DNA from 3 places in the Pseudomonas glycinis genome. Region 1 is predicted to be linked to each of the others. Evidence: predicted binding sites of a transcription regulator. Region 1 holds the regulator's gene; each other region holds the start of a gene.

Region 1 (2,269 bases):
CCGGTGGTGAGCGCCGCCGGGTGGAAATCGCTCGCGCCCTGGCCACTGCGCCGAAATTCATCCTGCTCGACGAACCGTTCGCCGGTGTCGACCCGATCTCGGTCGGCGACATCAAGCAGATCATCCACCACCTCAAGGCCAAGGGCATCGGTGTGCTGATCACCGACCACAACGTCCGTGAGACGCTGGATATCTGCGAAACCGCTTACATCGTCAACGACGGTCAACTGATCGCAGAAGGTGATGCCGAGACCATCCTGGCCAACGATCTGGTCAAGGAAGTGTATCTGGGTCACGAGTTCCGCCTGTAAGCGCGACAGCGCTGTATCGATTCAAGGCGCATTTATCCGCTTTAATTGTTACGGCGCTCTAGGCAAACACTTCAGTTTCAGGCATATAATTTGCTTAAGTTTGGCGCTTCGGCGCCCTGTAGTGGATGGCGCAAAGCGCCGGCGAATAAGGTGTTAAGCCCCTGCCATGAAACCATCGCTAGTCTTGAGAATGGGCCAGCAGCTGACGATGACACCGCAGCTGCAACAGGCCATCCGCCTGCTCCAATTGTCGACCCTGGACCTGCAACAGGAGATCCAGGAGGCTCTGGAATCCAATCCGATGCTCGAACGCCAGGAAGAAGGCGACGACTTCGACAATGCCGATCCTCTGGCCGACAACGCCGAACAGAAGCCCGCCGAAATCCAGGAACCCTCCTACCAGGAAACCGCCCCGACGGTGGACAACCTCGAGGATGGCGAGTGGAACGAGCGCATCCCCAACGAACTGCCAGTGGATACCGCCTGGGAAGACGTCTACCAGACCAGCGCCAGCAGCCTGCCGAGCAGCGATGACGATGAGTGGGATTTCACCACCCGCACATCCGCCGGCGAGAGCCTGCAGAGCCATCTGCTTTGGCAACTGAACCTGGCGCCGATGTCCGACACCGATCGCCTGATCGCCGTGACCCTGATCGACTGCATCAACAATCAGGGCTATCTGGACGAAACCCTCGAAGAAATTCTTGAAGCGTTCGATCCTGAACTGGACATCGAGCTCGACGAGATCGAAGCCGTCCTGCATCGCATCCAGCAATTCGAGCCTGCCGGGATCGGCGCCCGCAACCTCAGCGAATGCCTGCTGCTGCAATTGCGTCAGTTGCCCGCGAAGACGCCGTGGCTGACCGAGGCCAAGCGTCTGGTAGCCGATTACATCGACCTGCTCGGCAGTCGCGATTACAGCCAGTTGATGCGCCGGATGAAGCTCAAGGAAGACGAGCTGCGCCAGGTCATCGAACTGGTGCAGAGTCTCAATCCGCGTCCCGGTTCGCAGATCGAGTCGACCGAAGCCGAATATGTCATTCCCGATGTGATCGTGCGCAAGGACAACGAGCGCTGGCTGGTCGAGCTGAACCAGGAATCGGTGCCACGTCTGCGCGTCAATGCCCAGTACGCCGGGTTTGTGAAACGTGCCGACACCAGCGCCGACAACACTTTCATGCGCAACCAGTTGCAGGAAGCCCGCTGGTTCATCAAGAGCCTGCAGAGCCGCAACGAAACCCTGATGAAAGTGGCCACGCAGATCGTCGAACATCAGCGCGGTTTCCTCGAGTACGGCGACGAAGCGATGAAGCCGTTGGTATTGCATGACATCGCCGAAGCGGTCGGCATGCACGAATCGACGATTTCCCGGGTGACCACACAGAAATTCATGCATACCCCGCGCGGTATTTATGAGCTGAAATACTTTTTCTCCAGCCACGTCAGCACCTCCGAAGGCGGCGAATGCTCGTCCACGGCGATCCGCGCGATCATCAAAAAACTGGTCGCCGCGGAAAATCAGAAAAAGCCGTTGAGTGACAGCAAGATCGCTGGTTTACTGGAGGCACAAGGCATTCAGGTGGCTCGCCGCACCGTCGCCAAGTACCGCGAATCCCTCGGAATCGCGCCTTCGAGCGAACGCAAGCGGTTGATGTAAGCCACGTTACAGCGTTCCAGTGGCAGGCTTTTCGGCCTGCCGCTTTATGCTCTGGCAACGAAGGAGAAGCTGTATGCAAGTCAACATCAGTGGACACCAACTGGAAGTGACCCAACCTCTGCGTTCCTACATCGAGGAAAAACTCCAGCGACTGGAGCGACATTTCGACAAGATCACCAACGTGCAGGTCACGATGTGCGTCGAAAAGCTGAAGCAGAAGATCGAAGCCACCTTGCATATCCCCGGCAGCGAAGTGGTCGCCAACGCAGAAGATACCGACATGTACGCTGCGATCGACTCA
Region 2 (2,269 bases), on a different contig from region 1:
ATACCGACAGCGCTCGCTGCCTCGCGGTACAGATCCAGACGCTGAACCTGGCGGGCGACGGCCAGATAATCCGGATCCTCGCGCAACAGACCCCAGCGACGGAACTGGGTCATGAACCACATGCCGTCGGAAAGGTAGGGCAGATTGACCTCGCCATCGCCATGAAAACGCAGCGCATGCGGGTCCTGCCAGCGATTACCGAGGCCATCGGCGTAGTCACCCATAAAACGCGGCTCGATGCACGCGGCGGGGGTGTCGAGGTACTCCGCAGCGCTGAGCAATTGCGCGGTGCTGCGGCGGTTTTCCGGGCTTTCTTCGATGAAGCGGCTGGCCTCAAGAATGGCCATGACCAGCGCCCGCGCGGTGTTGGGATATTGCTCGACGAATTCGCGGGTGCAGCCGAGGACTTTTTCCGGGTGGTCGGGCCAGATGCTCTGGCTGGTCGCCAGGGTGAAGCCGAGATTCTGCTGCACGGCGCTGGCCGCCCACGGTTCGCCGACGCAAAAGCCGTCGATGCGCCCGGCTTGCAGGTGCGCGACCATTTGCGGCGGCGGCACCACCACGCTGTCGACGTCCTGCAACGGATGAATGCCCTGGCTTGCCAGCCAGTAATAAAGCCACATCGCATGGGTGCCGGTGGGAAAGGTCTGGGCGAAGGTCAGTTTTGCGCGGCTTTGGTGCACATGCCGATCGAGCGCTTCAGGACTGTTCACGCCAGCCTGTTGCAAACCATGGGACAGGTTCAGGCTCTGGCCATTCTGATTCAGACCCATCAGCACTGCCATGTCGGTCGGGGCGACGCCGCCGATGCCTAGGTGCACCGCGTAAATCAGTCCGTACAGGCTGTGCGCGGCATCCAGTTCGCCGCTGACCAGTTTGTCGCGCAGGTTGGCCCATGACGCCTGACGCTTGAGGTTCAGGGTCAGGCCGTAGGGCTGGGCGAAGCCCTGGGTGGCGGCGACCACCACCGAGGCGCAGTCGCTCAGTGCCATGAAGCCGAGATTGATCGCGCTCTTTTCCGGCGCATCGCTGCCATTGACCCAGGCCAGAGGCCCCAAGGACGTTTCGTTCATACGCTACCTCAGAAAAAACGTCGTCCCGGATTCTGCGCAGGCAAAACCCGGGGACGACGCCATTGTCCTGGCCTGCGCGCCGTCATTGGTCGGCAGACTGATGAGCGGGGTGGTGCAAGGCATATGCCAGTCGCCTGATTCGCGCAGGCGCCTCGCGCCGGGGGACGATGCCCGGCTATAATCGCCGCCTCTTTTCGCCGCCCGAGTCATTGCCGCCCATGTACACCCTGGCCCGTCAGCTGTTGTTCAAACTTTCCCCGGAAACCTCCCACGATCTGTCGCTGGATCTGATCGGCGCGGGTGGACGTTTGGGCCTCAACGGCTTGCTGTGCAAGGCACCGGCGAAAATGCCGGTGACCGTCATGGGGCTGGAGTTCCCGAACCCGGTGGGGCTGGCGGCAGGCCTGGACAAGAACGGCGCGGCTATCGATGGCTTTGCGCAACTGGGTTTCGGTTTTGTCGAAATCGGCACCGTGACCCCGCGTCCGCAGCCGGGTAACCCGAAACCACGGATCTTCCGCCTGCCGGAAGCCGAGGCGATCATCAACCGCATGGGCTTCAACAACCTCGGTGTGGATAACCTGCTGGCGCGGGTCGCTGCGGCAAAATACCAGGGCGTGCTGGGCATCAACATCGGCAAGAACTTCGACACTCCCGTCGAGCGTGCGGTCGACGATTACCTGATCTGCCTGGACAAGGTTTACGCCCACGCCAGCTACGTCACCGTCAACGTCAGCTCGCCAAACACCCCGGGCCTGCGCAGCCTGCAGTTCGGTGACTCGCTCAAGCAATTGCTCGCTGATCTGGCCACCCGTCGCGCCGAACTGGCCCTGCGTCACGGCAAGCATGTGCCGCTGGCGATCAAGATCGCGCCGGACATGACCGACGAAGAGACTGCGCAGGTTGCCCAGGCATTGATCGAAACCGGCATGGACGCGGTCATCGCCACCAATACGACTTTGAGCCGTGTCGGTGTTGAAGGCATGGAGCATGGCGACGAGGCGGGTGGTCTGTCGGGTGCGCCGGTGCGTGAGAAGAGCACCCACACTGTGAAGGTGCTGGCGGGCGAATTGGCCGGGCGTTTGCCGATCATTGCCGCGGGCGGCATTACCGAAGGCAAGCACGCGGCGGAGAAGATCACGGCCGGTGCAAGCCTGGTGCAGATCTATTCGGGCTTCATCTACAAAGGCCCGGCG
Region 3 (2,269 bases), on a different contig from region 1:
CTTCGGCAGCTCCTACATTTGGAATGCATTTCCCTGTAGGAGCTGCCGAAGGCTGCGATCTTTTGATTCTCCAAATAGAACAGGCCCCGACACAAGTGCCGGGGCCTGTAATGGTCACATCCGTGTGACCGTTCGCATGAACTCTAAAGTTGCGGCAGACGTATTGCTCGGCCCGTCTGTCGCGTCTTCTCCCGGTTCAGGCGAGAAGTCTTGCCTTACTCGGCTTTCAGGCCGTCAGCGGAGACCGCTTTAACGCCTTTGATTTTCTTGGCAATGTTTACGGCGACTTCTTTCTGCGACTCGGTTACCGCAGTGGTCGACGACAGGGAAACTACACCCTTGTTGGTTTCGACTTTGATGTCGGTGCCTGGAATGCCTTTTTCGGTAACCAGGTCAGCTTTGACCTTGGTGGTGATCCAGGTGTCGCTGGTATCTTGTTTCATTTCGGTAACTTCACCGGCAGCCAGAACCATTGGCGCTTGGGTAGCCTGAGCGGACTGGGCGAAAGCGCCACCAGCCATGGTCAGGGTCAGAGCGGTAGCAGCGGCAGTGATAGCGAACTTCTTCATACGAGTAACTCCTGTTTTTACTGGAAGTCTGCTGTAACGCTTGTCAGCAGGGTTACCGGAGATATTGCGAACGCTGTGCCAACTTTTTCTGGCATGCAAAATCGTTTAAAAACAACGGGTTACGAAAGCAGGCTATTTTCGTTTTCATGCAAAATGCATGACGGGCGTGAAAATCACATGCAAGTTGCGGTTTTTTGGAAAGTTCATAAGCTGCTGAAATTATTGGAGCTTTTGTGAAGTGCCGGGATATGAAAATGCCCCGCGCTGCGGGGCATTCTGGGTGCAGCAGATGGATCAAGTCCCGCTGGCAGCGCAGCCTTTTGGCGAGTAGTCAGGAGCGACCGTAGTGCCACAACTCCAACCGCCGGCCGCCGTACGAGTCAGCGTGATGGTTTTTCCCACTACAGGCGCTGGCGCGTTGGCCAACGTACATACAATCGTTCCAGCTCCGTCTGCAGCGGTACCTGAGGCAGTCAGAGCGCAGTTGGAGGTCGTGGTGACGTTATCGCCTTTCACCGCCGCCAAGGTTGGATTTGTACCCTGATTGATCAGATCTTCAAACGGCACTTTCATCGCGCTGATCTCCGCCAACCCCGCCGTCACCTTCGACCGCGCCTGATACTTCGAATACTGAGGCAGGGCGATAGTCGCCAGAATGCCGATGATCGCCACAACGATCAGCAGCTCGATCAATGTGAAACCTTGTTGTTTTTTCATAGACACGCTCCATGCATGAGTCGAAATCTCATGATCTGAACAAGGCTCAGCACAGCCCATGCCAACGCCTTTCAGGCCCGGCCTGCTGGACGTGCGCAATCCCCTGCGCCGTTTCCTACAACCGGCAACCGCACTATCTGACACTTTTTGTCACCTGCACCGGCCGTGTTTGGCGCTGTCACTTGACTAGGCTATAAGTCATGAACGGCAAGTGTGCGGAATCCCCATGAATGACATCGCTCTGAGCGGTCTGGCCAAGCAATTGGTCCAGGCCGAACTGCTCACGGAAACAAGCGCCCGGCAATCCTGGGCGCAGGCCCAGCGCAATCGCGTGTCGCTGGTCAATTACCTGGTACACAACAAACTGGTCAACAGCCGGCAGATCGCCGAGATCGCCTCGGAACATTTCGGCATGGCCCTGCTCGATCTCAGCTGCCTCGACAAGGAGACTCAGCCCAGGGGCCTGGTCAGTGAAAAACTGGTTCGTCAGCACTGCGCCCTGCCCTTGTGGCGGCGCGGCAACAAATTGTTCGTGGGCCTTTCCGACCCGAGCAATCAGCAGGCGATCAGCGACATCCAGTTCAGCACCGGCCTGAGTACCGAAGCGATTCTGGTCGAGGACGACAAGCTCAGCGACGCCATCGACAAGTTCTTCGACAGCCACGCCTCGGGCCTGGAGGAAATGGCCGATGTCGATCTCGACGGCCTCGACGTCGAGTCCATTGATGACAACAAACAGGACGTGATCGGCGGCCTCGATGCCGACGACGCCCCGGTCGTGCGCTTCGTGCACAAGATGCTGCTCGATGCGATCAAGAGTGGCTCTTCCGACCTGCATTTCGAGCCGTACGAAAAAAACTACCGGGTGCGCATGCGCACCGACGGCATGCTGCGCGAGGTGGCCAAGCCGCCGATCCAGTTGGCCGGGCGTATTGCCGCACGTTTGAAGGTCATGGCCAGTCTGGATATTTCCGAACGACGCA

Evidence for each region. Region 1 encodes sigma-54, which starts transcription at its own class of promoters, with help from an activator protein. Its sites were predicted from a motif close to ANTGGCATNNANNTTGCTNT; they were not measured.
Region 2: a site for sigma-54 is predicted at 1,185-1,204, ahead of ACYSTU_RS00240 (CmpA/NrtA family ABC transporter substrate-binding protein). Genes of this name have one in related genera too.
Region 3: a site for sigma-54 is predicted at 1,333-1,352, ahead of ACYSTU_RS20845 (pilin). Genes of this name have one in related genera too.

What each region holds. Positions count from the first base shown of each region.
Region 1 is NZ_JBTYHF010000011.1:59,414-61,682, forward strand. Features, by position in the region: gene lptB (LPS export ABC transporter ATP-binding protein) at 1-311, shown strand, start outside; gene ACYSTU_RS23985 (RNA polymerase factor sigma-54) at 478-1,968, shown strand; gene hpf (ribosome hibernation-promoting factor, HPF/YfiA family) at 2,042-2,269, shown strand, end outside.
Region 2 is NZ_JBTYHF010000001.1:56,310-58,578, reverse strand. Features, by position in the region: gene ACYSTU_RS00240 (CmpA/NrtA family ABC transporter substrate-binding protein) at 1-1,073, opposite strand, end outside; gene ACYSTU_RS00235 (quinone-dependent dihydroorotate dehydrogenase) at 1,292-2,269, shown strand, end outside.
Region 3 is NZ_JBTYHF010000009.1:40,052-42,320, forward strand. Features, by position in the region: gene ACYSTU_RS20840 (BON domain-containing protein) at 216-569, opposite strand; gene ACYSTU_RS20845 (pilin) at 864-1,286, opposite strand; gene pilB (type IV-A pilus assembly ATPase PilB) at 1,513-2,269, shown strand, end outside.